4 regions of the Mesorhizobium sp. LNHC232B00 genome follow, and region 2 is predicted to be linked to each of the others. Evidence: riboswitches for the same ligand, from Rfam matches in the RefSeq annotation. Region 2 holds a riboswitch; each other region holds the start of a gene.
The links. A riboswitch is a leader RNA that binds a small molecule or an ion and turns the genes downstream of it on or off. The one in region 2 is predicted to bind cobalamin.

Region 1 (7,821 bases), on a different contig from region 2:
GTCGGCGGGCGCCAGGCCGCGCTGATTGTTGTCCCACACGTCGCGGCGGGTGGTGGCGACGATGACCTGGAAGACGGGCACGCCGGCGCGGTCGAACAGGGTCTCGACGCCGGGTTCGGCACCGGAGGCAAAGGCGGTCGCGGCGATGATGGCGGCAGGTTTCAGCGTGGCGAGCGCGGTTTCCACGAAGGCCAGGGATGCCGGGTCCTTGAGGCTGGAGACGAAGATCGGGACGGGGGTTATGCCGCGTTGGGTGAGTGCTTCGAAAAGGGCATCGATCGGCGCGACATCGGCGGCTAGCAGCATCGAGCGGTAGAAGAGGATCGGGATGACTGGCGTGGCGTTTCCCTCCCCCTCGAGGGGAGGGTGGCCCGCAGGGCCGGGTGGGGTCGGTACGACCGGGGGCGACGTTTCCTTGAGTCGGCGCGCTCCGGAGAGGACCCCACCCCCGGCCTGCGGCCGGACCCTCCCCTCGAGGGGGAGGGGGACGATGCCGCGTGTGGGCTCGTAGTAGCCGACTTTTGGAACTTCGACCGGCTCGGCAATTTCCGCATCCTGCCCAGCCAGCCCCGCTAGCCTCCGCACCAGCGCATTCATATTGGCCGGGCCGCCCTCGCGGAAATAGCCGAGCAGGCTATCCAACTCCTCGCGCGGCAGCGTCGAGGCTTTGATGAGGCGGAGATCCTCGTCGTGGCTCTCACCCGGCAGCAGCGCCAGTTTAATGCCGTGCGCGCGGGCGGTCGCGGCGAGCTGGTCGCAGCCGTAGCGCCACCAGTCGTGGCCGCCGAGGATGCGCACGAGGATGATCTTGGCATGGCGGGCGACGCTGTCGACCCAGAGGTCGACGGACATGGGATGACGCAGGTCGCGCAGTGCGGCGAGCCGCATCGAGGGCAAGCGGCCAGCATCGGCCTTCCACGCCTCCGCCAATCCGGCCAGATCGCTGTCGGTGAAGGACAGCGCCACGATATCCGCCGGCGTCTGCCGCAGGTCGACCGGCTCGGCGAGATCGTCGAGCGAGGCGGAAGTCGTGGTGAGGATGTGCATCGCGGCCTGTCCGAGATCAGCCGGCGAGTATGCGTTCGATCGCCGGGCGGTTCAGCCCCTTGAGACCGATGACGACGAGGCGCGAACGACGATCGTCCTCAGCCGTCCAGGCGCGGTCATAGTAATGATTGACGCGCGGCCCGACGGCTTGGAGCAAGAGCCGCATCGGCTTGCCGCCGACCTCGACGAAGCCTTTGACGCGCAGCACGTTTTCCTGTTCGGCGGCGTTGGCGACGCGCTTTGCCAGCTCGTCGGGATTGGCGATCGAGGGAATGTCGACGATGAAGGTGTCGAAGTCGTCATGCTCGTGGTCGAACGCACCGTCATGATGGGACTTGCGGTTCTCGATGTCGTCCTCGACGGCGAGACCGAGGCCGAGCAGCACGGAGGGATCGACCTTGCCATGCGAGGTCGGCACGATCTTCACGGCGCGGGCGGAGTGTTCGTTGATGATGGCGTTGGCGCGGGCTGAGCCTGCGGCGTCCATCAGGTCGCTCTTCGACAGGATGATCAGGTCGGCGCAGGCGATCTGGTCCTCGAACACTTCCTCGACCGGGTCGTCATGGTCGAGGCTCTCATCCTGAGCGCGCTGCGCCTGCAGCGCGTCCATGTCGTTGGCGACGCGGCCTTCGGCCAGCGCCGGGCCATCGACCACGGCGATGACGCCGTCGACCGTGACGCGGCTTTTCACCGTCGGCCACTGGAAGGCCTGGACCAGCGGCTTGGGCAGAGCCAGGCCCGAAGTCTCGATCAGGATGTGGTCGACCTTCGGCGTCAGCGCCAGGATCTGGTCGAGCGCCGGCACGAAATCGTCGGCGACGGTGCAGCAGATGCAGCCATTGGCCAATTCGACGATGTTTTCCTCCGGACAGGTGTCGATGCCGCAGCCCTTCAAAATCTCGCCGTCGATGCCGATGTCGCCGAACTCGTTGACGATGATGGCAATGCGTTTGCCGCCGGCGTTTTCCAGGAGATGGCGGACCAGCGTCGTCTTGCCGGCGCCGAGAAAACCGGTGACGACGGTGCAGGGAACGCGAGAAAGGTTGGCGGACGAATCTGGAGCAGTCATGGTCAGTCCTTCAGCATGTCGAGGGGAGGGATGCGGGCAACGAGGCCACGCTTGAGGCTATCGGGCCGGCCACGCCACGGGATGAGGCCGTCGGTCGAGGTGGCGAAGAGCTTCGCGCCGGCGACAAGGTCGGCGCCGCTGGCCGTGGTCAGGTCGCCGAAGACATAGCTCCAGCAGCCGTCGCGCAGGATCGCGGCGCTCAGCCGGCGCTTGCAATTGCCGAGGCATTCGACGGTGCGGACGCAGATATCTTCGCCCGAGGCGGCGTTGCGCGTATCCTGCGCGAGCAGTTCGCCGGCGCGGGGATGGGCGTCGGAGCCGGTTTCGTCACGGCACGAGGCACAGATGATCACGGTGACGCCGGACAAGGCATCGCTGTCGGCGGACGAGTTGTCCGCTTTGCCAGCCGAAAAACTGCTGTTCTGGTCCAAAAACCGGGCTCCTTGCCCGGAAACCCGCCGGGCGATCGGATTATGTTGTCGCGGACGGCAGGTCTCCTGGCTCGCGGGTCATCGCCTTGGTTAGCCGCCTTCCCGGGAACTCCCAGTGGCTTTCGGCCTTGGCTCGTCGCTTACAGTTGCGGGGACAGCCGCGGATTTGAGATTTTTCATCCCGCACCGCATTCCCTCTTAGCCCCTCTCATTGAAGAGAAGAGACCGTCTGGAGCGGATTTAGGCTGTTGCGGGCAGGACTGTCAACGCGGGCCTACGACATGGCGATGTCGGCAAGTGACGGTCCGAGGTCGCCAGCGGGCGTCACTTCCATGCGCTCAAGCCCGAGCCAGCCCTGCATTTGCTTCAATTCCTCGAAAAGCTGGGCGGCGGTTTCAGGCGGTGCGCCAGCTTCGGCATAGGCCGCGTGGACGCGTAGCACACTCGCCGGCCGATCGGCCTTGAGATCGACGCGCGCTACGATCCTGTCGCCGAGCAGGAAGGGCAGGACGTAGTAGCCGTATTGGCGCTTTTCGGCCGGCGTGTAGATCTCGATGCGGTAGTGAAAATCGAACAGCCGCTCCGAGCGCGAGCGTTCGAAGACCACGGGATCGAACGGGGCCAGCAAGGCACGGGCGTCGATTTTCCTGGGCAGACGCGCATCCTTGTGCAGGTAAGCGGGCTTATCCCAGCCTTCGACGCGCACCGGCAGCAGCTCACCGAGTTCGACCAATTCCTCCAGGCGGCCCTTCATGTCGGCGGGGGACAAGCGGAAATAGTCGCGCAAATCGCCTGATGTCGCCACGCCATGGGCGCGGGCGGAGATGCGCAGCAATTCGCGGTGCGCGTCCTCGGCGGCCGGTACGGGCAGGTCGAGAATCGCCTGCGGCAGCACGCGCTCGGGCAGGTCATAGAAGCGCTCGAATCCGCGGCGGTGCGCCGTGGTGATGCGCCCGGCCCAGAACAGCCATTCGAAGGCATGCTTGGCGTGGCTCCAGCCCCACCAGCCGCCCGAGCCTTTCTGGCCTTCGAGCGCGGAAGCAGCGATCGGGCCGCGCGCGACGACCTCGCGGTAGATCTCTTCTATATAGGCGGCGTGCTCGCGGCCCCATTTGGCCAGCCCCAGATACATCTCTTTGCCTTGCTCGGCGCGCTGCATGCGCCAGCGCATCAGCGGCCAGGTCTCCACCGGCAGGAAGGAGGCCTCGTGCGCCCAGTATTCGAACACCGTGCGCTTGCGGGTGACGGCGGCGTTGTCGAGCAAGGCGAGCGGGTAGGGGCCAAGGCGCGAATAGAGCGGCATGTAATGCGCGCGCACCACCGCGCTGACGGAATCGATCTGCAGCAGGCCGGTGCGGGATAGAACGCGGGCGAAATGACGGCGGTCGGGCGTGCCATTAGGGCGGGGGTCGAGAAAACCCTGAGCGGCGAGCGCGACGCGCCGGGCGGTGGCAAGCGAGATCTTTTCCTTCATTCGGATGCGACTCTTGTAACTCGTTGACCGTCGTTTGATGGGTGATTCCTGCCCATGCTAGCAGGGTTTTGGCGGCATCCATGTCAGGAGAGAAAAGTGGAGTAAAAAGCGAAGGAAATCAAACAGGAGCGTATCGGACCAGTTTCTCCGTATATGCCGTCCAGCACCGCCTTTTGAACAAGGTTTGACTTGCTTCGCTGGAAGTGCTGCGCTAACCCTCGCCGCGTTGCAGCATAGGCCCCTTAAAACGGTTCAGCGGTTAAACTGTCACGCTTCCGCATTAAGGTCCGGTGCTGTAATCAAAATGGATTGGCGCCAACGGAAAGCCGCTGCATGAACGCACTTCTCAGTTCGTACCTGCCCATCGTCCTGTTCATCGGCGTGGCGCTGGTTGTCGGCCTGGCGCTGCTGGCCGCACCGTTCCTGGTGGCGTACCGCAACCCCGATCCCGAAAAGCTTTCCGCCTACGAGTGCGGTTTCAACTCGTTCGACGATGCCCGCATGAAATTCGACATCCGCTTCTACCTGGTGTCGATCCTGTTCATCATCTTCGATCTGGAAGTGGCCTTCCTGTTTCCCTGGGCGGTGTCCTTCTCGAAGATCGGCATGCTCGGCTTCTGGTCGATGATGGTGTTTTTGGCAGTGCTGACCATCGGCTTTGCCTATGAATGGAAAAAAGGAGCGCTGGAATGGGATTGAACGACAGTTCAGGCACCCTCGTCGCGCCGAAGCCCAAGGGTATCATCGATCCCAACACCGGCAAGCCGGTGGGACAGGACGATCCCTTCTTCCTCGAAATCAACAACGAGCTTGCCGACAAGGGTTTCCTGGTCACCTCGACCGAGGCGCTGATCACCTGGGCGCGCAGCGGCTCGCTGATGTTCATGACCTTCGGTCTGGCGTGCTGCGCGGTCGAGATGATCCATACCTCGATGCCGCGTTATGACTCGGAGCGGTTCGGCGTCGCGCCGCGCGCGTCGCCGCGCCAGTCCGACATCATGATCGTCGCCGGCACGCTGACCAACAAGATGGCGCCGGCGCTGCGCAAGGTCTACGACCAGATGCCGGAGCCGCGCTACGTCATCTCGATGGGCTCCTGCGCCAATGGCGGCGGCTACTACCACTATTCCTATTCGGTGGTGCGCGGCTGCGACCGCGTCGTGCCGGTGGACATCTATGTGCCCGGCTGCCCGCCGAGCGCCGAAGCCCTGCTCTACGGCATTCTTCTGCTGCAGAAGAAGATCCGCCGCACCGGCACGATCGAACGGTAAATCCATGGCCGCATCCCTTAGCGAACTGTCGACCTATCTCGGCGAGAAGCTGCCTGGCCGCTTCAGTGACGCGGTGCTCGCTTATGGCGAACTCACCGTCCATGTCGAGCCGCAAAACCTGGTCGAGGTGGTGACCTTCCTGCGCGACGACCCGCGCTGCCAGTTCATCTCGATCATCGATGTCTGCGGCGCCGATTATCCGTCGCGGGCCAAGCGCTTCGACGTCGTCTATCACCTGTTGTCGCCGAGGCAGAATGTCCGCATCCGCGTCAAGGTGCAGGCCGACGAGGAAACGATGGTGCCGTCGATCACCGGCGTCTTTCCGGGTGCCGACTGGTTCGAGCGCGAGACTTACGATCTCTATGGCGTGCTGTTCTCGGGCCATCCCGATCTGCGCCGCCTGTTGACCGACTACGGCTTCGAAGGCCATCCGCTGCGCAAGGATTTCCCGCTGACCGGTTTTGTCGAAGTGCGTTACGACGACGAAGCCAAGCGCGTCATCTACGAGCCGGTCGAGCTCAAGCAGGAATTCCGCAATTTCGATTTTTTGTCCCCGTGGGAAGGTACGGACTACGTGCTGCCGGGTGACGAGAAGGCAAAGCAGTAAATGGCTGAAACCTCCGTCCGTAACTTCAACATCAATTTTGGCCCGCAACACCCTGCAGCGCATGGTGTTTTGAGGTTGGTTCTCGAACTGGACGGCGAAGTCGTCGACCGCGTCGATCCGCATATCGGGCTCCTGCATCGCGGCACGGAAAAGCTGATCGAGGCCAAGACCTATCTGCAGGCAGTGCCTTATCTCGACCGGCTCGACTATTGCGCGCCGATGAACCAGGAGCATGCCTTTGCGCTGGCCGCCGAGCGCCTGCTCGGCATCGAGGTGCCGAGGCGCGGCCAATTGATCCGCGTGCTCTACTGCGAAATCGGCCGCATCATGTCGCATATCCTCAATGTGACGACGCAGGCGATGGACGTCGGCGCGCTGACACCGCCGCTGTGGGGCTTCGTCGAGCGCGAAAAGCTGATGGTGTTCTATGAGCGCGCCTCCGGCTCGCGCATGCATGCCGCCTATTTCCGCCCCGGCGGCGTCCACCAGGACCTGCCGCGCCAGCTGGTCGAGGATATCGGCAAGTGGATCGACCCGTTCCTGAAGTCGCTCGACGATCTCGACAAGCTGCTCACCGGCAACCGCATCTTCAAGCAGCGCAATGTCGATATCGGCATTGTTTCGCTGGCCGATGCCTGGGCCTGGGGCTTTTCGGGCGTCATGGTGCGCGGCTCGGGCTCGCCTTGGGACCTGCGCAAGTCGCAACCTTATGAATGCTATTCGGAAATGGATTTCGACATTCCGATCGGCAAGAACGGCGACTGCTTCGACCGCTACCTGGTGCGCATGGAAGAGATGCGGCAGTCCGCGAAGATCATGCGCCAGTGTGTCGATCTCCTGCTCGGCAAGGAAAGCACCGGACCGGTGTCGAACCTCGACGGCAAGGTGGTGCCGCCGAAGCGCCAGGCGATGAAGCGCTCGATGGAAGCGCTCATCCACCACTTCAAGCTCTACACCGAGGGCTATCGCGTGCCGGCCGGCGAGGTCTATGCGGCCGTCGAGGCGCCGAAGGGCGAGTTCGGCGTCTACCTGGTCTCCGACGGCACCAACAAGCCCTACCGCTGCAAGCTGCGCGCACCTGGTTTCGCGCATCTGCAGGCCATGGATTTCCTGTGCCGCGGCCACATGCTGGCCGACGTCACCGCCGTCCTTGGCTCCCTCGACATCGTGTTTGGTGAGGTCGATCGCTAAATGTCAGTCCGCCGTCTCGCAGAAGCCAGCGTCCAGCCAGCCTCCTTCGCCTTCAACCGGGCAAACGCGGCCGCGGCGAAGCAATGGATCAAGAAATACCCGAAGGGCCGGGAGCAGTCGGCGATCATTCCGCTTCTGATGATAGCGCAGGAGCAGGAAGGCTGGGTCACCAAGGCGGCGATCGAGACGATTTCGGACATGCTCGGCATGCCGCGGATCCGCGGGCTCGAGGTCGCGACCTTCTACACGCAATACCAGCTCAATCCCGTCGGCACGCGCGCGCACATCCAGGTCTGCGGCACCACGCCCTGCATGCTGCGCGGCTCGGAAGCGCTGATGGATGTGTGTCGGTCAAAAATCCATCACGACCAGTTCCACACCAACGACAAGGGCACCTTGTCGTGGGAGGAGGTCGAGTGCCTCGGCGCCTGCGTCAACGCGCCGATGGTCATGGTCTTCAAGGACACGTTCGAGGACCTGACACCCGAAAGGCTGGCCGAAATCATCGACCTCTATGATGCGGGCAAGGGCGCCTCGGTGGCGCCGGGACCGCAGAACGGCCGCACCGGCTCGGAGCCGGCCTCTGGCCTCACCACGCTGAAGAGCGAAAAGGCGATCCTCAAGTCGACCCGGGACCGGGACGCCAGGGAAGCAGCCAAGGCCGCCAAGGCGGCGCCCGACGCGATCATCGCGGCGCCTGTTCCGGCACCCGCCACTGCCCCTGTCGCGCC
Region 2 (7,821 bases):
GGTCGGTGAATATGTCGGGCAACACCAACGGGCGCACTTTGAGGCCGCTTTCCAGCAGTCCTTCATGGGCGAGGAACTGCAGCACGTGGCTGGCGAAGCCGCCCACTGCTCCCTCCTCCACCGTCACCAGAACCTCGTGCGAGCGGGCGAGCCGCCGGATCAGATCCTGGTCGAGCGGCTTGGCGAAACGGGCATCGGCAACGGTGGTGGAAAGCCCCGCCGCCCCGAGTTCCTCGGCGGCGATCAGGCAATCCTGCAAACGCGTGCCGAAGGACAGCAGGGCGACCTTGGTGCCTTCCCTGATAATGCGGCCCTTGCCAAGTTCGAGAACCGAGCCACGCTCCGGCATGTCGACGCCGACGCCGTTGCCGCGCGGATAGCGGAAGGCGATCGGGCCGTCATCATAGCTCGCCGCGGTGCGCACCATGTGGCGCAGCTCCGCCTCGTCGGCAGCCGCCATCACGACAAAGCCCGGCAGGCTTGCCAGGAAGGTGGTGTCGAACGCACCGCAATGGGTGGCGCCGTCGGCGCCGACGAAGCCGGCGCGGTCGATCGGGAAGCGCACCGGCAGTTTCTGGATGGCGACGTCGTGGACGACCTGGTCGTAGGCGCGCTGCAGGAAGGTCGAATAGATCGCCACGAACGGCTTGTAGCCTTCGGTCGCGAGACCAGCGGCAAAGGTGACCGCGTGCTGCTCTGCAATGCCGACATCGAAGGTCCTGGCCGGGAACACCTCGCCGAACTGGTCGAGGCCGGTGCCGCTCGGCATGGCGGCGGTGACGGCGACGATGCGCTCATCCTCGCGAGCCTCCTGGATCAGGCTTTCGGCGAACACTTTGGTATAGGCCGGCGCGTTGGCCGGCGCCTTGGCCTGAGTGCCGGTAATGACATCGAACTTGTTGACGCCATGATATTTGTCGGCTGCGGCTTCGGCCGGCGCATAGCCCTTGCCCTTCTGGGTGACGACATGGATCAGCACCGGGCCTTCGCCATTGTCGCGGACGTTCTTCAGGACCGGGATCAGATGCTCTAGATTGTGACCGTCGATCGGGCCGATATGGTAGAACCCGAGTTCCTCGAACAATGTGCCGCCGGTGACGTAGCCGCGTGCATGCTCGACCGCCCTTGTGATCGCGCGATCGGCGCGCTTGCCAAGGTAGGAGGTCAGCTTCTTGCCGAAGTCGCGCAGGCCGGCATAGGCCTTGCCGGAGGCAAGCCGCGCCAGATACGCGCTCATCGCGCCCGTCGGCGGGGCGATCGACATGTCGTTGTCGTTGAGGATGACGATGAGACGGGCATCGAGCGCGCCGGCATTGTTCATCGCCTCGTAGGCCATGCCGGCCGACATGGCGCCATCGCCGATGACGGCGATGACGTTGTTGCGGCCACCGGAGAGGTCGCGCGCGGCGGCCATGCCGAGGCCAGCCGATATCGATGTCGAGGAATGGGCGGCGCCAAAGGGATCGTATTCGCTCTCGGCGCGGCGGGTGAAGCCGGACAGACCGCCTTCCTGGCGCAGCGTGCGGATGCGGTCGCGGCGGCCGGTCAGGATCTTGTGCGGATAGGCCTGGTGGCCGACATCCCAGATCAGCCGGTCATCCGGCGTGTCGAAGACATAATGCAGCGCCACCGTCAGTTCGACCACGCCGAGGCCGGCACCCAGGTGACCGCCGGTGCGAGACACGGCATCGATCAGTTCGAGGCGAAGTTCGGACGCCAGTTGCGGCAGCTCGCTTTCGGCAAGCGCGCGCAGATCCGCCGGAATACGGACCTTGTCGAGAAGCGGCGTATGCGGCGTTGCGTTCACGGGTGCTCGGGCTTTCTGTTCAACGGCGGGATAGGCCGCCGGCCGGCGAAAGTAAATGCTTGTCAGTGACGCGGATCGATCAGGTTCCCTCGCCGACCTTCTTCAGCTTTCGGGCAGCGGAATAAACTCTTCCTCATCTCCTGGAACGATATCGAAGCGGCCCGTCTTCCACTCCTGCTTGGCCTGTTCGATGCGCTCCTTGGACGACGAGACGAAATTCCACCAGATATACCGCTTCGAACCGAGCGAAGCGCCGCCGAACAGCATGAAATGCGCACCGGTTTGCGACGATACGATGATGTCGTCACCGGGCCGGAACACCAGCAGTCGTTCGGCCGGGAAGACATCGCCCGAAATCGCGACCTCGCCTTCCAGCGTATAGATGGCGCGTTCTTCCGCATCGGCCGGGATTTTCACGCTGGCGCCCGGCGCTAGCCTGAGATCGGCGTAGAGCGTCTCGGAGTCGGTACGCACCGGGGAGCGCAGACCCTGGAAATCGCCGATGACGACACGACCGCTGACGCCTTCGGCGTCGATGTCGGGAAGCCGCAGGACAGCGGTGTTCTCGAACACCGGCGCCACCTCTTCCTTGTCGTCCGGCAGCGCCAGCCATGTCTGCAGGCCGGAGATCGACATCGGCGCGCCGCGCAGTTCTTCCGGCGTGCGCTCGGAGTGCACGATGCCGCGGCCGGCGGTCATCAGGTTCACGTCGCCGGGCTGGATCACCATTTCGGTGCCGAGGGAATCACGATGGCGGATCTTGCCGTCGAACAGATAGGTCACCGTCGACAGGCCGATATGCGGATGCGGGCGGACATCGAGCGCCTGGCCGGCGCGCAGGATGGCCGGGCCCATCCGATCGAAGAAGATGAACGGACCGACCAGCCGTCTCTTGGCGGTCGGCAAGGCGCGGCGGACTTCAAAGCCGCCAATGTCCTTGGCATTCGGGATGACCATCAGCTCGATCTGGTCGCTTGCGAAGGCGTCGCCGGCTTCGGGATCCTCCCCGGGGAAGAAGCTCATGAACTCTCCTTGTCAGCGGCCAAGGACCGCCCTGGCCACATCAGGCAAAGCGGATTGCCGCCTTTGCCCGCAGTTTGGCCGCAACCTCTTCGCGATTGCGCGGATGCTGGTTGGTTTCAAGCGAATCGAGAAGCTCGCGCGCCGATGCCGCGATGACTTCGACCGCATGGTCGAACGCGTGCTGGTTCTGCTTCGAGGGCCGCGTCGTTCCGCTCAGCTTGCGGACGAACTGAAGTGCAGCGTCGCGGACTTCGTCGTTGGTTGCCGGCGGATCAAAATTGAACAGGGTCTTGATGTTTCTGCACATCGCTTCCGTATCTCCTCTTGTCCTGGAGCCATTTCAATCGAGACGAACTCTATACTCAATCACGATCGTGTCCAAAAACCGGTGAGACGGCTGCGCGCCTCAGTCCGGGTCGAGCGGCTCCGTCCCGACCGGCTTGCCGTCGCGCGACAGCCTGATCTTCTCGACCTTGTCCTCGGCAGCCTTCAGCAGCCGGTCGCAATGCACCTTCAATGCCTCGCCGCGCTCATAGATCTTGATCGACTGGTCGAGCGGCACGTCGCCACGTTCCAGATCATCGACGATCTTCTCCAGCGCGTCGAGTGCCTGTTCGAAGCTCATCGCCTTGACGTCTTCGTTGGTCTCACCAGCCATCATTCATCCTTTCATCAGTCGCCCGACATGGGCGGCGACCGAAAATGCCAATCCCTGCAGATCGTAGCCGCCCTCGAGCAGGCTGACGAGCCGGTTGCTGCTGTGGCGCGCGGCACGCTGCATCAGCTGGCCGGTCGCCCAGTCGAAATCGTCTTCGGTCAGGTTGATCTCGGCCAACGGGTCGCGGTGGTGCGCATCGAAGCCTGCGGAAATGATGATCAAATCCGGCGCGAAATTGTCGAGCGCCGGCAGCACGCGCGATAGGAAGGCATCGCGAAACACCTCGCTGCCGGTCTGCGGCGCCAGCGGCGCGTTGACGATGTTGCCGGCGCCGGTCTCGTCCTTCGCGCCAGTGCCGGGATAGAGCGGCATCTGATGCGTCGAGCAGTAGAGCACCGAGGGATCATCCCAGAAAATGTCCTGCGTGCCGTTGCCATGATGCACGTCCCAATCGACGACCGCGACGCGCTCGACGCCATGCTTCTTCTGCGCATAACGCGCGGCGATGGCCGCCGTGTTGAAGAGGCAGAAGCCCATGGCCGTGGTTTTTTCGGCATGGTGTCCGGGGGGCCGCGCTGCGACGAACACATTGTCGGCGCGGCCCTCAAAGACATCGTCGACGGCGGCATTGGCGGCGCCGATCGCCGCGATCGCCGCTTGCCAGCTCTTCGGGCTGGCGGTGGTGTCGGCATCGATGCGGGCGATGCCTTGGTCAGGGATGGCGGCGCGCACGCGGGCGACGAAATCGGCGGGATGCGCATAGAGGATGGTGGCCTCGTCACCTTCCGGCGCCGTGACACGATCGAGCGCGGCAAAGGCCTCGTCGTCGAGCACGCGCTCGATGGCGCGCAAACGGTCCGGCCGCTCGGGGTGGCCAGGCGGCGTGATGTGTTCGAGGAAGATCGGATGCGTGTAGAGACGAGTGGCCATGCTCCCTATCTAGTGCCCCGGCGCCGCGATGGCCATGCATCGCGGCTCGATCGCTGGGGAAAATCACGCCTGCGTCCATTGGCGTCGCTGCGGGGATTGGCGCCCCGGGCGGTTCGGCGTAAGGTCGCCGGCACTGCCTGGTGCCCGCCGCAAGCGGGAGAATCGGGAACACGGTTGAATTCCGTGGCGTGCCCAACGCTGTGAGGGGAACCGCGCCGGTAAATGCCACTGTCGATGACGGGAAGGCACCGCACGCGGGTTGATCCCAAGCCAGAAGACCGGCCTGGCAGACATCGTCATCCGCATGGTCAGGCGGCTGGCATCGATAGCAATCGCAAGGGGACAAGCGATGCCGGAACACATGACCGCTCCTGGTAGCGACGGATTTGACCAGATGGCACGCGACGCGGTCTACCGCGCCATGTTCACGCGGCGTGACGTGCGCAGCCATTTCCTGCCCGACGCGCTCGACGACGAGGTGCTGGCGCGGCTGCTGCTTGCGGCCCACCACGCTCCGTCGGTCGGCTTCATGCAGCCGTGGAACTTCATCGTCATCCGCGATGCCGCACGGCGCGCGGAGGTGCGCGACCTGTTCCTCGCTGCGCGCGAGCAGGAATTGCCGGCCATCGAACAGGAAAGGCAGGCGCTCTACCGCAAGCTCAAGCTGGAAGGCATCTGCGAGAGCGCGCTCAACATCTGCATCACCTGCGACCGGCAACGCTCGCAGGGTTCGCCGCTGGGACGCTGGCACAATCCGGAGATGGACCTCTACAGCACGGTCTGCGCGGTGCAGAATTTCTGGCTGGCCGCGCGCGCCGAGGGCGTCGGCGTCGGCTGGGTCAGCATCATCGAGGCCGGGGCGCTGAAAAGCCTGCTGTCCATTCCCGATCACGTGACGCCGGTCGCCTATCTCTGCGTCGGCCGGGTCTCCGAATTCGCGCCCAAACCGGACCTCGAAACGCATGGCTGGGGCCGACGCCTGCCGCTGCCCGAATTGATCATGAGCGAGACTTTTTGCGGTCAGGGCGAGGTGCGGCTCAAATCGGCGGTGGCACGCCTCAACGCCGTCGATGCCGCGCCGGCAAGCCTGGCCAATCAGCGTGTCGCGCCCGCCGTGTCCCAGCGCGAGCCGCCGAAGGAGGCCAGCGCCTTGTCCTTGAGTTCCCTGAACTTCGACGAGGCCTCGGCGAGCCGGGCGTCCCAGGCGGGATCGGGCACCTGGCCGGCGATGGTCTTGAAATAGACCTGCATCAGGCAGGCGATGGCGAAAGGCTCGATGAAAGCCGCCTTGAACGCCCAGGCAAAGACGATGGCGAGCACGAAGGCCCAACCAGCCAGTTGCCCCGGCATGATGAAGAGAATTGCGGCGGCAGGAGCCAGCATCAACAGGAAGATGACGAAGGACATGCCCCACATGATCACCGCCAGCCAGACGGCGTTCTTGACCATGGTCTTGCCGTTCTGGGCATAGAGCACCACGCCCTGGCGCGCGGTCTCGAAGGGCGAGGACGAATTGATGCGGATATTGTAGCCGAGGATGATCTCGTCGACATAGGTCAGCGACAGGCGGATCACCGTGTTGATGAAGGAGACAAGACCGCTCAAGCCCGGAATCGGCAGGAAGGCGGCGATGCCGCCGAGCAGGCCGGTGACAGCTCGAATGGCGCCCTTGACCAGTTGGTCGACGACGAAAAGGATGTTGGCCTCGGCGAAACGCTCGGTCACGACTTGCCTGGCATAGGCGATCTGGTCCTGGCCGCCGGGGACGTCCTGGCCGTCGATCAGATGGACCATGACGGCGATATGGCCGGCCTTTACGACGTAGAGGATGTATTCGCGGATCCAGTAGACGGCGATCGAGACGACGCCGAAGCCGACCACGCCGCCCCATAGGGCAAAGGACATTGGCCCGTCGGGATCGGTGGAGATATGGCCGACGCCATAGCCGACCGAGGCACCGGTTCCGGTCGCCATGATGTAGGCCAGCGTGATGCCGAAATAGACGATCATGCGAAAGACAATGAAGGGCCAGGTCCGCATCATGATGGACACCGACCTGCCGATATCGAAATCCCACATGCCCCGAATCCCCCTCAGAGATGGCTGGGGAGGATGCGCTCAACCCGAAGATTGTCAATCGTGGGTGGGTGGGCCGGACCGCAGACGGGATTTCAGACCGGCTGCGAACCCGGCTTCCTGAGCAGGCCTTCGAGCAGTTGCTTGAACGCCGCCACCACCTTCCTCGATGTCGCTTCGGGATCGTTCGAATTGGCGATCCGCTGCGCCGCCTGGCTGCTGGCGCCGTTGATAAGCCGTGCGGCAGTCTCGGGGTCGACGCTCGGGACGACCACTCCCTCCCCCTGCAGCGCGGTAAGATGATCGGTCATTGAGCCGACGCAGGCATTGGCATTCGACCATTGTGCCGGATCACCCAGCACGGCCGGACCGTCGCGGAACATGATACGCTGGATCTCCGGCTCCAGCGCCATTTCGATATAGGTCGTGCACTCGTCGACGAAGTGTTGCCAGCGGTTCGGCGCTCTCGATGCGACCTCATTCACCCGTGCCGCCATCTCGGCGTCGATTTCGGCGATAACCGCCTCCAGCAGTCCCTTCTTGTCGCCGAAGTGGTGATAGAGGGCGCCGCGCGTCAGCCCGGCCGACGCGGTGAAATCATCCATGGAGGCCTCGGCGTAACCAATGGTGCCGAAAGCCTGGCGGGCCGCGGCGATCAGCTTGGCGCGCGTTTGCGCGATCATCTCCTTGCGTGGTTTGTGCATTCCGTCTGGCCCTATTCACATACGTCTCGTATGCCAATTGACATACGCGGCGTATGGTCTACCTAACACTCATACGCTTCGTATGTAATTGTCGAATTGTCCTTTGTCGAGGAACAGGATCATGCAGAATCCCTATTCGGAAATCTTTCGCGCCCCTGGCGCCAAGGGCTTTGCAACTGCCGGCTTCATGGCGCGCCTGCCGATTGCCATGGCTCCGATCGGCATCGTGGCAATGCTGTCGCAGACACGCGGCGAGTACTGGCTGGCGGGCGCCGTCTCGGCGACATTCGCGCTGGCCAACGCTTTCCTGGCGCCGCAAATATCAAGGCTGGTGGACCGTCTTGGCCAGACCCCAATTGTCGTGCCCACCACCATCATCTCCGTGCTCGCTTTCATCATACTGATTGCGTCCGCCAATCAGGACTGGCCGATATGGACGCTGTTCGTGTCGGCGTTGCTGGCGGCAGCCATGCCCAGCATGCCGGCAATGGTACGGGCGCGCTGGACCGAGATTTTCCGGGGCCGGCCTCAGATGAACACCGCGTTCGCCTTCGAATCGGCGGCGGACGAACTGGTCTATATCGCCGGAGCATCGCTGTCGGTGGGTCTCAGTGCCGGCCTGT
Region 3 (7,821 bases), on a different contig from region 2:
TCGTAGCGCAGCGCGATGTTGAGCTCGTCGAGCACGACGAGACTGATCGACGGATCGGCGATCAATTCAAGCGCCTTGGCCCAGGCGGCCTCGGCCGCCGCGATATCGCGCTTCAAATCCTGCGTCTCCCAGGTGAAACCCTCGCCCATCGCGTGCCAGACGACCCGGTCGCCGAACGCGGCAAACGCATCTTTCTCACCGGTGTGCCATTTGCCCTTGATGAACTGGACGACGCCGACCCGCTTGCCATAGCCGAGCATCCGCAGCGCCAGGCCGAACGCAGCCGTGGTCTTGCCCTTGCCGGGGCCGGTGTTGACGATCAGCAGGCCCTTCTCGACCGTCTTGCTCGCAACCTCGGCGTCCTGCACCGCCTTGCGCTTGGCCATCTTGGCGCGGTGGCGCTCTTCATCCCTGTTCTCACTGGCCTTGCCGTCTATATCAGTCATCTCACTTCACCTTGAGCGGCAGCCCGGCCACCATCAAAAGCACCGTATCGGCAATCGCCGCGACCTGCTGGTTGAGCCGGCCGGCGGCATCGCGGAACCGACGTGCCAGGGCATTGTCCGGCACGATGCCTTGCCCGACTTCGTTGGACACCACGAACCAGGGCCCGCGCGGCCGCGACAGCACGGCCGCCAGCCGCAGGCATTCCTGCTCGAGATCACGTTCGCCAAGCATGTGATTGGTCAGCCACAGGGTGAGGCAGTCGACGAGCACCGGCTGATTGTCCGGCAAGGCCTCGATCGCACCGGCGAGGTCCAGCGGCGCATCGATGGTCGACCAGCCCTCGCCGCGCCGCGAGCGGTGCAGCGCGATGCGCTCGCGCATCTCGTCGTCATAGGTATCAGCAGTGGCGATATAGGTCCATGGCGAGGGCAACGCCGTCGCCAGGGTCTCGGCGTGCGCGCTCTTGCCGGAGCGCGCGCCACCAATGATGAAAGTCAGCTTGCCGCGATCAGGCAAAGCTGTCGCGCAGGCTGCTCGCAGCGCCCGTGAAGCGGCCGCGCACCACGCCGACGACCGCGCCGAGCACCAGCCAGAACACCAGATCGGTCACGGTCACCGCCACCACGAATTGGTGGTGCAGGCCCTCGGGAATCGGCGTCTCGAAACTGTCTGGCTGCGGCGCGCCGACCATATGCGGGGCGACGATCAAAGCCACGCCAAGGATCGCGAGCGGCAGCGATTTGCGGAAGGCGATCAGCCCAAGACCGATCGCCGTGGCCGCCACCGTCGAGACCCACCAAATCTGGCGCGGCAGCAACTCGGCCGCCGGCATCGCCGGCAGTTCCGGCGGCAGGCCGAGGCCAGGCGCCAGCGTGAACACAGCAAACCCTGCCAGGCCCCAGAACACACCCTGGCGCCAATTGCCGATGCCGCCCGCGAATTCCGAGACCGCGACCAGGACCAGCGCGAAGCCGATGCCGGTGACGATGTTGGCAAGCACGCTGAAGCCGAAACGCTCGAGACCATCGGCCGGCGCCCAGCCTTCGTCTTCCGCCGGAGCGGCGGCTTCTGCCGGCGCCGGCGCGGCGGAGCTCATGGCATTCCCCGCCGGTGCGGCGGTGCTCATGGCATTGGTATCCGCGGCAGTGGGCGCGGCCTGGTCATGATGGTGGCCGCCACCGGCCTGCTCGTAGACTTCGGCCTTGAGGATAAGCGGCACGGTGGCATAGGCCTGCATGCAGGCGAGAACGACGCCGGCCACAAGCCCTGCGATCGCCGCGATGAACACGACGTTGCGAAACAGGTTCATGATGTCAAATCCTCGTCAGTGGCAGGGAAACGCCATCGAATGACGATAGTCGTGGGCGGCATTGTGGACCGCATCGATATGCGAGAAGCCGACAAAGCCGACGACGAAGATGCCGAGCAGCGCGGCTAGCGCGAGCTGCATGAAGCGCGACTGCGAGGAGACGGAGGCGCCGAGGGAGACGGAAGCAGTATTCATGTCTTGTCCTTTCACCCTCCACCCGAGGGCATCGAAGTCAGTTTCCTGTCGCCGGCAGGTCTCCTGGCTCGCGGATCAGCGCCCTTCTCCACCTTCCCGAAGAAAAATCTTCAGTGGCATATGGAGAGGACTACCGCACACAGTTGCGGGGGCAGCCACGGCATTGGGCGACAATTGAGCCCGCACCGCATTCCCTCTTGGCTCCAAAACGGAACCGACGACAGCTTGACTATACGGAAAATCACGGCACGCGGCAAACCAAATTCCGCCGGCAACCAGCGCGATTGCGCCATGCCGGCGACATCGGCCGTTCTCGGCACCACAATTGACAATCATCCCGGCCGGGTGTCGGCTGGCCACTTCACAGGAAGCCAGCCATGCAGCCTCCAGCCCTGCAGCCCAATGCCAGCGAACGCGATCGCTACAACGGCCTGACCCGGGCTGAAGCGACGTTGCCGTCATCGGCCTATTGGGACGGCGAGAGCTATCAGCGCGACCTCGATGCGATCTGGTATCGAAGCTGGCTGCTCGTCTGCCGGGAAGCCGATCTCGCCCAACCGCTGGCTTTCCGCACCTTCCGCGTCGGCACGCAGGAAATCGTCGTGCTGCGCGACGAAACCGGCGAACTGCGCGCCTTCCACAACACCTGCCGGCATCGCGGCTCGCAGCTGTGCCAGGAAAGCGAAGGCCGGCTGAAGGCGCGGCTGATCACTTGCCCCTATCATGCCTGGTCCTATTCGCTGCGCGGCGACCTCGTGCGCGTACCGTCGAAATCGCTGCCCGAAGGCTTCGACAAGGCCGACCATCCGCTCTATCGCGTCGCGCTCTCGGTGTGGCGCGGCTTCGTGTTCGTCAATTTGCAAGAGGACGCGAATTTGCAGGAGGACGCGAATTCGCAGGAGGGCACGGCGGGCTCGGCGCAGGCCTCCTTCGATCCCGCCTCCGGCGATCTCGGCAATTGGCCGCTGGAAACGCTTGTATCAGGCCATGTGCTGCGCAAGGTGATGAACTGCAACTGGAAGATTTTTTGGGAAAACTTCAATGAATGCCTGCACTGCCCCGGCGTTCACAAGGACCTGTCGCGGCTGGTGCCGATCTATGGCCGCGGCCTGATGAGCCGGCATGACGACCCCGAATGGGTGCGCCACGCCGACAATGACGCGCCGGAATTTTCGGGTGGTTTGCGCGTCGGCGCCGAAACCTGGTCGCGCGACGGCAAGACCCATGCACCGGTCTTCGCGGGCTTGACGCCGGCCGAGCGCGCCGCCGGCCAGACCTACGCCACCAGCCTGCCGTCGATGTTCATCGTCGGTCACGTCGACTATGTCCGGACCGTGCGGCTGGTGCCGCTCGGTCCCGAACAGACCGGTCTTGTCGCGGAATGGCTGTTCGCGCCCGGAGCGCTTGGCGACCCGTCGGCCGACATCGACAACATAGTCGCCTTCGGCACGCAGGTGCTGGAGGAGGACGCGGCGATCTGCGAGGTCAACCAGAAAGGGCTGCGCTCCATGCGCCACAAAGCCGGCGTGCTGATGCCCGAGGAATATGATCTGCACCGCTTCCACAAATGGGTGCGCGAGCGCCACACGGCGCTTTCGCCGTGGCCGTCACAGTGACTTCGGCAGATAACGCCAGGTCACGAAGCCGCAAACCGCGGCCAGCAAGCTCAGCGTGACGAACACCGAGCCGAGCCCGAAGAAGATCAGCACCACGGAATAGACCAGCGGCGGCGTCAGCTCGGAAAAATCGAGATAGGTGCGGTAGACCGCCGCCATCTGCGCCCTTTCGTAGGAGCGTACCGAGCGCATGAAGGCGGTCGAGCCCAATGCATCGAGCGCAATGGTGAAGAACGCGCCGCCAAGCAGGAAGGCGCCGGTGAGCAGCGGCGCGGTCGCTCCCACTGTGCCCGCGGCCAGCAGCATTGCCGACATGGCGAAATAGGCAAACGTCATGGTGCGCCGGCCGCCAAAACGTTTTCCGGCCTTGCCCCAGAAGATGGCCATGAACAACAGCGCGTTGCCGGCTGAGACCAGCAGACCGCCGGTCAGTTCGCCTTCGCCGGTGATCACCATGAACAGCGGGCCGTATACGAAGAAGGTCGTCCAGAAGCAGGAGCGTCCGAAGGCAATCAGCCACGCTAGCCTCAGCCTCGGCTGCGCGACGAAGCGGCCGATATTGGCGAGCGGATTGACCGGTCGTGTCTTGCCCGGCTGGATCGACTGGTTGTCACCAAGCCGATAGAACCAGAACAGCGCCAGCAAGGCCACGGCGAACACCGCCACCGCGCCATGCGCGGCATAGATGCCGAAATGCGCGTAGAGGAAAATGCCGAGCGTCGGCCCGCCGGTCCAGGCAAACATCGACCACGCCATGCGCAGCGATTCGGCCTGCATGAAGTCTGTCTTGCGGATGTGGTCCATGATGTAGAGGTTGAGCGTGATCGACAGCGCGCTGGCGCCCATCACCCGGCACAGCATCCCCGCTACTTGTCCGGCAAGCGTGTGGGTGACGAAGAACAGCGAGCCGATGGCGAGCAGGCAGGCCCCTGCGGTGTAGACCCAGCGCCGCGCAAAGCGGCGGATCAGCATCGGCATGAACAGGGTCACCGACAGGCCAAGCAGCGCCACGATGGTGTAGAGGATGGAGACCATCTGCTCGTTGTGCAGTATCTCATAGGCCTGGATCGGAATGACGCTGGACACCGTGGCGCGCGCAAAGGATTCGACTGCGTAGAGCGAGGCGAAGGTGCGCGCGTCCGCGGCCTTGAGGGCCGGGAGCCAGATCGGATGGCGCACATGGGTCGACATTGCTTCCCCAAAGCAGAATCACCGGTCAAATCTGCCTTGGCCGTTTCCGGGCCATTAAGAGGAAACCGACGCGCAGGCGGCGAAAAGCGAGTTGGTCAAAGCCTTTCCGGCGCTGGCCCAAAGCGGCATCCGACATGGCCTGCGCCCACGCGGCGCCGTGCCGAGGAACCCGGTCTTCTTCTGTCCCGGCCAACCGTGATAGTCCTCAAGGCGGGGCTGAATCAGATCGCGAGACCATGACCATCGACACGCCGACCGCACCCGTCCAGAATCAGCCAAAACGCATCGTCGCCATCGACATCCTGCGCGGCATCGCGCTGCTCGCCATGGCGAGCTACCACTTCACCTGGGATCTGGAGTTCTTCGGCTACACCGACCCCGGCCTCACAGCCTTCGGCTGGTGGAAGATCTACGCCCGCTGCATCGCTTCGACCTTCCTGTTCCTGGTCGGCGTCAGCCTGTACCTTGCCCATGGCCGGCAAATCCGCTGGAACGGCTTCTGGAAGCGGTTCGCCATGGTTGCCGGCGCCGCGGTCGCCATCTCGATCGTCACCCGCATCGCGACGCCGGACGGCTTCATCTTTTTCGGCATCCTGCACGAGATCGCGCTCGCCAGCCTGCTCGGCCTCGCCTTCCTGCGCCTGCCGGCGTTGCTGACCCTGCTTGTGGCGGCACTGGTTATTGCGGCGCCGGTTTATCAGCGCTTCGAGGCCCTGGATCATCCCTGGCTGTGGTGGATAGGCCTGTCGGCGATCAATCCTCGTTCCAACGACTATGTGCCGCTGTTTCCATGGTTCGGCGCGGTGCTTGTCGGCATCGGTGTCGCGAAACTTGCCTCCGCTTCCGGCATGCGGGCGCGCCTGGCAAGCCTGACGGCCGGCCGGTGGGCCAATCCGCTGGTCTTGATCGGCCGACACAGCCTCGCCTTCTACCTGATCCACCAGCCGCTGCTGATCGGTTGCGTCTGGCTGTTCTCGCAGGTGATGCCAGCCAAGGTCGAAACCCCGCAGGTCAATTTCCTGAAGACCTGCCAGATCTCGTGCGAGCAGTCGCGCGACGCCAAGTTCTGTTCGAGCTATTGTAGCTGCATGCTCGACACGCTGGAGGGCGAATCCTCGCTTGATCGGCTCTACAACAACGATCAGACTGCGCAATGGAAGGCACATCTGGGCGATCTGGCCGGCACCTGCACGGCCCAGACCGACGACAAGATGACCGAGGGGGGACAGCAATGACCGACAGCCAGCCGAAGCCAGGAGGGATACCGTGGCCGCCGGTGATTTACACCGCCGCCATCGCCATCAGCATCATTCTCGGCATGCTCTATCCCCTGCCCTGGATCGGCGACCTCCTGGGCGACATCCTGTTCGCCGCCGGCTGGGTGGCGCTGTTCGGCGTCGCGGCACTCTGGTTCACGGCGATCCGCACGATGGTCCGGGCCAAGACGACGCTCAATCCCAACGCGATGCCCGACCATCTCGTCACGTCAGGCCCCTTCGGCATCACCCGCAACCCGATGTATCTGGCCAACACGCTGCTGTTGATCGGCGTCGCCTTCGTCACGGGCATCGTCTGGTTTCTGCCGCTGGCGTTCATCGCGGCCTTCGCCACCCAGAAGCTCGCCATCGAGGGCGAGGAAAAGGTGCTGGCGGCAAAGTTCGGCAAGAAATACCGGGATTACGCAAAGAGAGTGCGGCGCTGGATCTGAGCCGGGGCCTGTATTCCGCGGCGCAGAGATTTTGACAGCTCTTGGCCGATGAGGCGGCATACCTCGGCGATTGGCCGAACGCCTATCCCGTCCTCATCCACGGGCGGAGCAAGGAGCGCAGCGACGCAGCGCAGACCCGAGGATCCATGCCGCGACACCTGAGCGTCGCTACAGTGCAGAATTCTGCTCCGCTGCACTCAACGACGGAGGTAACGGCATGGATCCTAGGGTCTCCGCGACGGAGCTTCGCTCCTGCTCCGCCCTAGGATGACGAAGTTCGAAACGCTCCGGCCAGTCACGAACGTTTGTCGCTCAAACGCGCGATAGAATCTGGCCCTCAGGTATTCACCCCAAGTTCCACCAGCCGCTCGACGCAGGACTCCTCGGCCTGGTCGAGTTCTGCCAGCGTCTCCTCGAGGTCGCGGCGCTTTTGCCGGAGATCCTCGCGCTTTTCCTCGATCCGCTTGATCATCAGCTTGAGTTGCCCGACCTCGCCCGGCGGCTCCTTGTACATCTGGATGATTTCGCGGATCTCGTTGATCGAGAAGCCGAGCCTTTTTCCGCGCATGATCTGCCGGATGAGGTGGCGGTCGGAGGGACGAAACAGCCGCGTGCGGCCACGCCGCACCGGCTGCACCAGCCCCTCATCTTCATAGAAACGCAGTGTCCGCGTCGACACGTCGAATTCGCGGGTCAGTTCGGTGATCGAATAATATTCCCGCATCGTCACTCCCACACGCCGGAAACCCTGGCGATCGCCGTGCGTCGCCTTTCGTCCCAAACCAAAACCCTTGCCGCGCCGGAATCGACACGGCACCCCGCGCGAGCCTCGCATGGCATTTACGTAAAAGTCAATTGAGCTCGATCACCGGACGCCGAACCACCAAGTGGCAAGGCCGAGGAAGGCAAAGAAACCAACGACATCGGTGACGGTGGTGACGAACACCGCCGACGCCACCGCCGGATCGATCTTGAACCGGTCGAGCAGCAGCGGGATCAGGATGCCGGCGAGTGCGGCGACGAACATGTTGATGATCATCGCCGCCGCGATGATGCCGCCCAGATTGACATCGTGGAACCAGGCGGCCGCGACGATGCCGATCAGGATGGCGAAAACGATGCCGTTGATGAAGCCCACCCCCATTTCGCGGCGGATGATGCGGCCGGCATTGTAGATGTCGAGGTCCCTGGTCGCCAGCGCCCGCACGGTGACGGTCATGGTCTGTGAACCGGCATTGCCACCCATGCCGGCCACGATCGGCATCAACACGGCAAGCGCCACGATCCGCTCGATCGTGTGATCGAACAGGCCGATCACCGAAGCCGCCAGGAATGCGGTCAGCAGGTTGACCAGC
Region 4 (7,821 bases), on a different contig from region 2:
ATCGGCCGCGCCATCGTGCGCAATCCGAAAGTGTTCCTGTTCGACGAGCCGCTGTCGAACCTTGACGCGGCGCTCCGCGTCGCCACCCGCATCGAGATCGCCAAGCTCAAGGAATCGATGCCCAACACGACCATGATCTACGTCACCCATGACCAGGTCGAGGCCATGACGCTGGCCGATCGCATCGTCGTGCTCAAGGAAGGCCATATCGAACAGGTCGGCACGCCGATGGAGCTCTACAAGAAGCCCGGAAATCTGTTCGTCGCCCAGTTCATCGGCTCGCCGGCCATGAACATCCTGCCGGCGACCATCGACAAGACCGGAAACCCGACAATCGTCAGCCATGTCGGCGGTCGCAAGGCAACGGTGCCGATCGCGACACCGGCTTCGGCAAAGGGCGCGGCGGTAAGCTTCGGCGTGCGGCCAGAGGATCTGATCATCGCCAGCGGCACGGACTATCTGTTCGAAGGCACGGTGGATTATGTCGAACAGCTCGGCGAGGTCCAGCTGGTCTATGTCGACATCGGCCGCGCCGACCTGCCGCTGGTGACAAAGCTGCCGGGCAATGTCGAGGTCAAGCGCGGCTCGACATTGCGGCTGAGCGCCAATGCGGAGGACCTGCATATCTTCGACGCGGATGGGCGGTCCTTCGCGCTGCACGAGGCGGAAGCAAAGGCGGCTTGAGCTAAAAGCGGCCTAACGACAAAAAACGGCGGGCCTTGCCCGCCGCTCTTTTTTAAAACCGACTTCGACTGTTAGTGATTGCCGACGTGGTCCCGGTCGTTGCTCTGAGGGGCCGGCTTCTGCACGTTGCCCGACGAATTGAGCAGCTTGTAGACAGGCGAGCCGCTGTCGCGGATCGAACCGGTATGCGAAGCGTCCACATCGGCCGAAGTCACGGCAGGCTGGTTGGCGCCATTGGAGCCATAATTGTCGCTGCCGGCGAAAGCACTGCCGGAAATCGCCAGAACGGCGGCGGCAGCAAGGATGATCTTCTTCATTTCAAGTCTCCTGAAGTCTCGAATTCCACGGCATGGCGGGCAAACCCGCCATTGCCGGGTCGGCTTTAGTTGTTGCCGAAGAGGTTGTGGTCGGCGCCGACGACAGGCTTCTGGTCAGCCGGTTCCGACTTCTTGGTCGAAGCCGTGTACGAATTGTCGGTCGAAGTCACGGCAGGCTGGTTGGCGCCATAGTTGTCGCTGCCGGCGAGAGCGCTGCCGGAAATGGCCAGAACGGCGGCGGCAGCAAGAATGATCTTCTTCATTTCAAGTCTCCTGAATTTTGATGAATTTTTGAGTTCGCCAGGACGGCGGGCAAGCAGCCGTCAACCGGCGGTCGCCTGTTAGCGGTTACCGAAAAGGTTGTGGTCGGCACCCTGGACAGGCGTCTGAGCAGCCGGTTCCGACTTCTTGACCGAAGCGGTGTACGAGCTGTCGACGGCAGTGGCTGCAGGGGTCGCATTCGAGCCGTAATGGTCCGAACTATAATGGTCGCTACCAGCGAAGGCGCTGCCGGAAATGGCCAGAAGGGCGGCGGCAGTGAGAACAATCTTTTTCATTTTGGGTACTCCAGTATTTTTCCGTCCGTCTAGCGGCGTGTCTTGGGATGAAATCGCGTCGTTCGGACAGCCCCGATTTGGGAAAGCCAGATGGCCGTTTCCAATCACGAAGTTGTTCCGCGTGGACCATGAATCCACCACTTGAAATTGTACCACCGGCTTCCACATCAATTTTTTTGCTTTTTTATCAATCAGTTAGAAGGATCAAGGGAGCTATCACCAACTGTGTCGGAGGCCCAGCGTTCACAACGTCCTGCACGCACCGTCAACAGAAACGAACCGTTCGGTTCGATTTTAGGTTTCGCTAATAGTCACTTTTCGAAACTGTTAACCTTTTTTTGGCTCCGGCCAAGGATCGAAAAACAACGTTGGGGTGCTGGCGACGAGCCGGTTTCAACGGTCGCGATCCTTGTAGGGACGATCTTGCATGCGTGTCGCGCCGCATGGATGCGATGTCGTTTTCATGCCGACGCCGCGATGCGCGCCGTGATTAGATCACGCCATCTCAGGTGCCGCTTCGTGACGACGGAGTGGAGAATTGGGAAGCCGGTCAGAATCCGGCGCTGCCCCCGCAACGGTGGTGGAGTTCAAGTCGCAACGGGAGACCACTGGGCGAAAGCCTGGGAAGGTGTCGCGATGGTCCGCAAGGACGACTCCAGAGCCCGGAAACCAGCCCGAGATTGCTAGAACTCGACTGATCGCGGTGGGCGGTCAAGGGGCGGATGATGCATGCCCGGCTGGCGCCGGCCTGCGTCCGATCCTTCCTCCATCACCACCAGTTCAGTCCTTGGATATGAGGACAGGACATGGATGCTCGCAACGACATGCTGAGGCTCTTGAACAGCCGCAGACAGGGCTTTTCGCTGGAACAGCCCTTTTACACCGATCCGGACTACTTCAAGCTCGACATGGAGCTGATCTGGTATCGCGATTGGCTGTTCATCGGCCATGATTGCGAGCTGCCCAAGCCAGGCAGCTTCATCACCGTGCAGATCGGCGACTATCCGGTCGTGCTGGTGCGCGATCAGCAGGGCAAGATCAACGCCTTCCACAATTCCTGCCGCCACCGCGGCAGCCGCGTCTGCAACACCGACAAGGGCATGGCCGCCAAACTGGTCTGCCCCTATCACCAGTGGACCTATGAGTTGGACGGCCGCCTGCTGTTCGCCCGCCAGATGGCCGAGGGTTTCGACAAGAGCCAGTTCGGGCTGAAGCCGGTCGCCTGCGAAAGCGTCGCCGGCTATATCTTCATCTGCCTGGGCAAGGAGCCGGCCGACTTCGCGCCGATGCGGGCGATGATCGAACCCTACCTCAAGCCGCACCGGCTCGGCGAGGCGAAGATCGCCTTCGAGAGCACGATCATCGAGAAGGGCAATTGGAAGCTCGTCTGGGAAAACAACCGCGAGTGCTATCATTGCGCGGGCAATCACCCGGAATTGTGCAAGACGTTCCCGGAAGCACCGACCGTGACCGGCGTGCAGGGCGCCGACAGCGATCCGGAGATGCTGGCGCACTGGGCGAAATGCGAGGCGGCCGGCCTGCCGAGCAAGTTCCGCATCGATCCGGCCGGACAGTATCGCGCCACCCGCGCGCCGCTGCTGCGCGATGCCGTCAGCTACACGATGAACGGCAAGCGGGCGGTGAGGAAGAACCTCTCCGACAACGTCTCGGCCGACCGCATCGGCACCTTGATGCACTATCACTACCCGACGACATGGAACCATATCCTCATCGACCATGCCGTCACCTTCCGCGTGCTGCCGGTCAGCGCCACGGAAACCGCCGTGACGACCAAATGGCTGGTCCACAAGGATGCGGTCGAGGGCGTCGACTACGATCTCGCCGAACTCACCCATGTGTGGACCGAGACCAACGACCAGGACCGCCGCATCGTCGAGGAGAACGCCTTCGGCATCCTGTCGCCGGCCTATGAGCCCGGCCCCTATTCGGAGTTGCACGAGGGCGGCGTCATCCAGTTCGTCGACTGGTACGCCCGCTTCATCGGTCCGCGCCTTGCCGAAGACGGCAAGCCGGCGCTGCGCAGCGTTGCGTGAGCTCATGTCGCCCAAACACGACATGAGCCGGGCAAGAAGGACCAGAGGATGAATGCGATGACGGATCTCGGCCTCTATCGCCATCTCGACCAGATGGCGCCGTGGAACGACCGGCTCCAGGTGCTGGAAGTGATCGGCGTCAGCGATGAGGCGCCCGACGTGAAAACCTTCACTTTCCGGTCCGACAACCAGACCTGGTTCCGCTACAAGCCGGGCCAGTTCGTGACGCTGGAGCTGCCGACTTCGGACGGGCCGCTGATGCGCACCTACACGCTGTCATCGTCACCGTCGCGGCCATTCTCGATCGCGGTGACGGTAAAGGCGCAGGCCGGCAGCATCGGCACGCGCTGGATGTTCGACCATCTGGTGCCCGGCTCGCACGTCAAGGCCTATGGGCCGGCAGGCGACTTCTCGCTGCACAGCCATCCGGCGGCCAAATATCTGTTCATCTCGGCCGGTTCGGGCGTGACACCGATGATGTCGATGCTGCGCTGGCTGAACGACTGCGCGCCCTGGACCGATGTCGGCTTCGTCAATTGCGCGCGGCGCGCGGAAGAGATCATCTTCCGCAAGGAGCTCGAACTGCTCGGCGGCCATATGCCCGGCTTGTCGCTCGGCTTCATGATCGAGGAGCGGTCGAGCCGCGAGGGCTGGTACGGCCATATGGGCCGCATCGACGCGATCCGGCTGCCATTGCTGGCGCCGGATTTCCGCGAGCGCGAAATCTTCTGCTGCGGCCCCGATCCCTTCATGCGCGCCGTGCGCGGCATGCTTGAAGCCGCCGGCTTCGACATGACGCAATACCATCAGGAGAGCTTTGCGGCCCCTGCCGTGGAAGAGGTCCCGGCGCCGTTCGCGGCGCCCGCGGAAGGCGGCACGGTCGTTCCGGTCGAAGCGGCAACGCCAATCCGCTTCTCGCTTTCGGAGGTCGACGCCGAATGCGTCGCCGGCCAGACGGTGCTGCAGACGGCGCGCGCTTCGGGCGTGCGGATTCCCGCCGCCTGCGAATTCGGCCTGTGCGGAACCTGCAAGGTGAAGAAGGTCTCCGGCGATGTCGAGATGAGCCACAATGGCGGCATCCTCGATCATGAGATCGACGACGGCTTCATCCTGGCCTGTTGCTCCAAGCCGCTGTCGGCACTGGAAATCGAGGCGTAACCAGCAGGCAGGGCCTGCGGTCGCGCTCGCCGGGCCTGCGGGCCATCTTGCCAAAAACCCTGCAAATGGTTAGACGCCTCTACAACGGTAGGGTTGACCGTGAGGGCCGGCGATCATCCGCGCGGCCTGCTTCGGCGGGGAGCAAACATGCGACAATCCGGCATCTATGCCATAGCGAGCAAGGACATCGTCTTTGAATCCTTCGACGGCGAAGCCGTCGTTCTCGACCTGACGACGGGCAAATATTTCGGCTTCTCGGATTCAGGCAGCAGGCTTTGGGATGCGCTGTCGTCCGGCGTGCCTGCCTCCGAACTGGTCGGCGCCGCAACGGCGACCGGCGCGCTGGGTGCCGCCGAGATTGACGCCTTTGTTTCACAATTGCTCGAATTCGGCTTGCTGGCGGCCGTGACCGATGCCGCGGCAAGACCGGTTCCCAGCGAATTGCTGGCTCAGCTTGCGGGTGCCAGCGAGCCCCTCAAGGTCGATATCCACGACGACCTTGCCGATCTCATCGTCGTTGACCCCATCCACGAGGTCGAGGAACCCCTCGGTTGGCCCGCGGTGAAGCAGGCCAACTGAGGCACGCGCGTCAGGCACTCTCGTCGCTGGACGGCGTCGGAACAGGCAAACCATGCCGAAAGTCACTCTCGAGAACCTGGCGGACTACGCACGTCATGTGCTGGCGCAGGCCGAAAGCAGCGCCGCGCATTATCCGCAGACGCGCACGGTGGGCCTGCCGCATCTGGAGCTGACCGCACATCTGAGTGCCGGCGCGTTGGCGAATGCCGTCGTTCACGGCTTTGTCGCTGCTCCGGGCAATGGGGCCGCTGCCAACACCTGCCGCATCTTCGTCGCCCATCCCGGCGTGGATGGCATCGCGGCGCCAGCCAGTTGGGGCCAAGGACCCTTCACGGAGCATGCCTTCGCCAGCCGGCTGGCGGAAGCCGGACTGCGCGGCAACCATTTCCACGACCTGGATTTCTGGCAGTTCTACGACCCCGATCGCCGTCTGGGCGTTCAACTGATGACCGCCGATGACAGGTTCCCGCCTTGGGAGCCGGGGGCGCCGCTCCGCCCCTTCCTGCATTGGGAATATGCGGCGCGCGGCATGCGGCTGGCCCATGCGGGCACGCTGGGTGTCGGCGGCAAGGGAATTCTGCTCGCCGGAGCAGGCGGCGCCGGCAAATCGGGAACGGTCGTCGCCGGCCTGCTCAACGGGCTCGACAGCGTCGGTGACGACTATGTGCTGATCGACCTTGCCGGCGGGCCGACCGCGCACCCGTTGTTTGCCACGCTCAAGCAGGATCCCGCGGGTTTCGAGCGGCTGGGCTTGGAACATCGGCTGAAATCCTATGGTCCGCTCAACTGGCAAGGCAAGCACCAGTTCCGCATCGATGACATCGCGGCACGGCCAATACCCGCGCGGCTGGACATCATCGCGTTGATGGTGCCTCATATCAGCGGGGACGAGGCAAGTTCGATCATGCCCGTGTCGCGCAAGGAGGCAATGATTGCACTAGCGCCGTCCGGCATCTCGCAAATGCCTGGCGAGCGCGAGAGCGGGTTTCGCTTTTTCAGCGACCTCACCCGGCAGCTGCCATGCTATCAGCTCTCGCTGGGGACGCGCCCACAGGAGATCGCCGGAACGATTTCGGATTTCATCATGCAGAGCAGCGCGTGAGATTGGTGGTTCATGTGACAAGTCGGGCGACGAATTCATGATCCGGGGCGACATATGAAGCTGAGCGTGATCATGCCCCTTTACAATCGCGAACAGCTCGTTGGCCTCGCGCTGCGCTCGCTGCTCAGGCAACGCGAAAACGTCGATCTCGACATCATCGTCATCGACGATGGGTCGACCGACGGCTCGGCGGCCGTCGTGCGGTCGTTGATCGACCAGGCCCCATGCATTCGTCTTTTCCAGCAGGCCAATGGCGGGGTCACCAAGGCGCGCAATGCCGGGCTGAAACAATTGCTGCCGCAGACGCGGCTGGTGTCGTTTCTCGATTCCGACGACATCTCGCCGATAGGGCGCTTCGCGGCGGATATCGCCTGCTTCGAAGAGGACCCTGGCCTCGACCTGACCTATTCGCGCATGACGCTGGTCGACAAGATCGATGGCGAGACGCTGGAGCCGGCCGCCGACAGCCAAGCCGTCACCGTGCGGGGGATCCACCTGTCAGCCGGGATCTTTGCACGGGACCTCATCGAGCGCACCGGCGGCTTCGACGAGGACTTCAAGCAGGCGGAGGACACCGACTATCTGTTGCGCATCTTCGAGAGCCAGGCAAAATACATCATGCCCGATACGATAGCTCTCTATTACAGGCGTCATCCCGGCAACATGACCAAGGAAGCCGACGTGCCCTTTCGCGAGTTCGTGCGCGCCATCCATAAGTCGATGAAGCGCCGCAAGGCCGACCCCAGCTTGCGCCGGGTCGAGGGTATCTTCGACTTCAAGGATCTCGCGCAGTGGCGGTTCCTGTAATGGCGGGCTACGGCGTCGTCATTCCGGCTTTCAACGCGGCCGCAACCATCGGCGCGGCGCTGGACTCCGTTCTGGCCCAGACGGTCAAGGCGGAAGCCATCATCGTGGTCGATGACGGTTCGACCGACGATACGGTTGCCGTGATCGAGGCGATGAACCTGCCGGTGGCGGTGCTGCGGCAAGAGAATGCGGGCCCCGGAAGCGCCACCACCAGGGGTTTTGCCGCGCTCTCGACGCCGTTCGTCGCGACGCTCGACGCCGACGACCTGTGGCTGCCGGACAAGATCGAAAAACAGCGGGCCTGCCTCGACCGCCATCCCGGGACAGCGGGCGTCTTCGCGCACTGGCGGACGTTTCGCGGCGACAGGCCCGATTTGCCAGAGACGACCAGCGTGGCAGGCTGGTCGCGCACGACGATGTTGATCCGCCAGGAGGTGGTGACGGCCGTCGGCCCCATTGTCGACCCACGAGGTGGCCGCGGCGAGATGATCGACTGGATCGCCCGGGTTCGCGAGGCAGGCTTTGTCCTCGCCATGCTCGACGACGTGCTGGCCTTGCGCCGC

Region 1: it holds a riboswitch for cobalamin, as region 2 does, so the genes downstream of both, X743_RS168330 (DUF1636 family protein) here and bluB (5,6-dimethylbenzimidazole synthase) in region 2, are expected to answer to the same signal.
Region 3: it holds a riboswitch for cobalamin, as region 2 does, so the genes downstream of both, X743_RS168125 (CbtB domain-containing protein) here and bluB (5,6-dimethylbenzimidazole synthase) in region 2, are expected to answer to the same signal.
Region 4: it holds a riboswitch for cobalamin, as region 2 does, so the genes downstream of both, X743_RS156350 (aromatic ring-hydroxylating dioxygenase subunit alpha) here and bluB (5,6-dimethylbenzimidazole synthase) in region 2, are expected to answer to the same signal.

Annotation. Positions count from the first base shown of each region.
Region 1 is NZ_AYWP01000001.1:29,994-37,814, forward strand. It holds gene X743_RS168340 (cobaltochelatase subunit CobN) at 1-1,047, opposite strand, end outside; gene cobW (cobalamin biosynthesis protein CobW) at 1,064-2,116, opposite strand; gene X743_RS168330 (DUF1636 family protein) at 2,119-2,547, opposite strand; cobalamin riboswitch at 2,586-2,792, opposite strand; gene X743_RS168325 (winged helix-turn-helix domain-containing protein) at 2,822-4,021, opposite strand; gene X743_RS168320 (NADH-quinone oxidoreductase subunit A) at 4,355-4,720, shown strand; gene X743_RS168315 (NADH-quinone oxidoreductase subunit B) at 4,711-5,292, shown strand; gene X743_RS168310 (NADH-quinone oxidoreductase subunit C) at 5,297-5,899, shown strand; gene X743_RS168305 (NADH-quinone oxidoreductase subunit D) at 5,900-7,090, shown strand; gene X743_RS168300 (NADH-quinone oxidoreductase subunit E) at 7,091-7,821, shown strand, end outside.
Region 2 is NZ_AYWP01000003.1:488,770-496,590, forward strand. It holds gene dxs (1-deoxy-D-xylulose-5-phosphate synthase) at 1-1,807, opposite strand, end outside; gene X743_RS161990 (pirin family protein) at 1,910-2,830, opposite strand; gene X743_RS161985 (DUF2277 domain-containing protein) at 2,871-3,137, opposite strand; gene X743_RS161980 (exodeoxyribonuclease VII small subunit) at 3,237-3,488, opposite strand; gene X743_RS161975 (histone deacetylase family protein) at 3,492-4,418, opposite strand; cobalamin riboswitch at 4,540-4,720, shown strand; partial or broken gene bluB (5,6-dimethylbenzimidazole synthase) at 4,813-5,397, shown strand; gene X743_RS1000000171945 (hypothetical protein) at 5,514-6,497, opposite strand; gene X743_RS161965 (TetR/AcrR family transcriptional regulator) at 6,590-7,198, opposite strand; gene X743_RS161960 (MFS transporter) at 7,320-7,821, shown strand, end outside.
Region 3 is NZ_AYWP01000001.1:70,613-78,433, reverse strand. It holds gene cobO (cob(I)yrinic acid a,c-diamide adenosyltransferase) at 1-446, opposite strand, end outside; gene cobU (bifunctional adenosylcobinamide kinase/adenosylcobinamide-phosphate guanylyltransferase) at 448-963, opposite strand; gene X743_RS168120 (CbtA family protein) at 956-1,756, opposite strand; gene X743_RS168125 (CbtB domain-containing protein) at 1,772-1,951, opposite strand; cobalamin riboswitch at 1,987-2,185, opposite strand; gene X743_RS168130 (aromatic ring-hydroxylating dioxygenase subunit alpha) at 2,344-3,567, shown strand; gene X743_RS168135 (MFS transporter) at 3,559-4,758, opposite strand; gene X743_RS168140 (DUF1624 domain-containing protein) at 4,995-5,993, shown strand; gene X743_RS168145 (isoprenylcysteine carboxylmethyltransferase family protein) at 5,990-6,466, shown strand; gene X743_RS168150 (MerR family DNA-binding transcriptional regulator) at 6,804-7,190, opposite strand; gene mgtE (magnesium transporter) at 7,332-7,821, opposite strand, start outside.
Region 4 is NZ_AYWP01000008.1:67,912-75,732, forward strand. It holds gene ugpC (sn-glycerol-3-phosphate ABC transporter ATP-binding protein UgpC) at 1-684, shown strand, start outside; gene X743_RS156365 (DUF680 domain-containing protein) at 756-1,001, opposite strand; gene X743_RS156360 (DUF680 domain-containing protein) at 1,067-1,264, opposite strand; gene X743_RS156355 (DUF680 domain-containing protein) at 1,343-1,558, opposite strand; cobalamin riboswitch at 2,049-2,251, shown strand; gene X743_RS156350 (aromatic ring-hydroxylating dioxygenase subunit alpha) at 2,365-3,612, shown strand; gene X743_RS156345 (hybrid-cluster NAD(P)-dependent oxidoreductase) at 3,670-4,770, shown strand; gene X743_RS156340 (PqqD family protein) at 4,918-5,349, shown strand; gene X743_RS156335 (hypothetical protein) at 5,402-6,451, shown strand; gene X743_RS156330 (glycosyltransferase family A protein) at 6,506-7,258, shown strand; gene X743_RS156325 (glycosyltransferase family A protein) at 7,243-7,821, shown strand, end outside.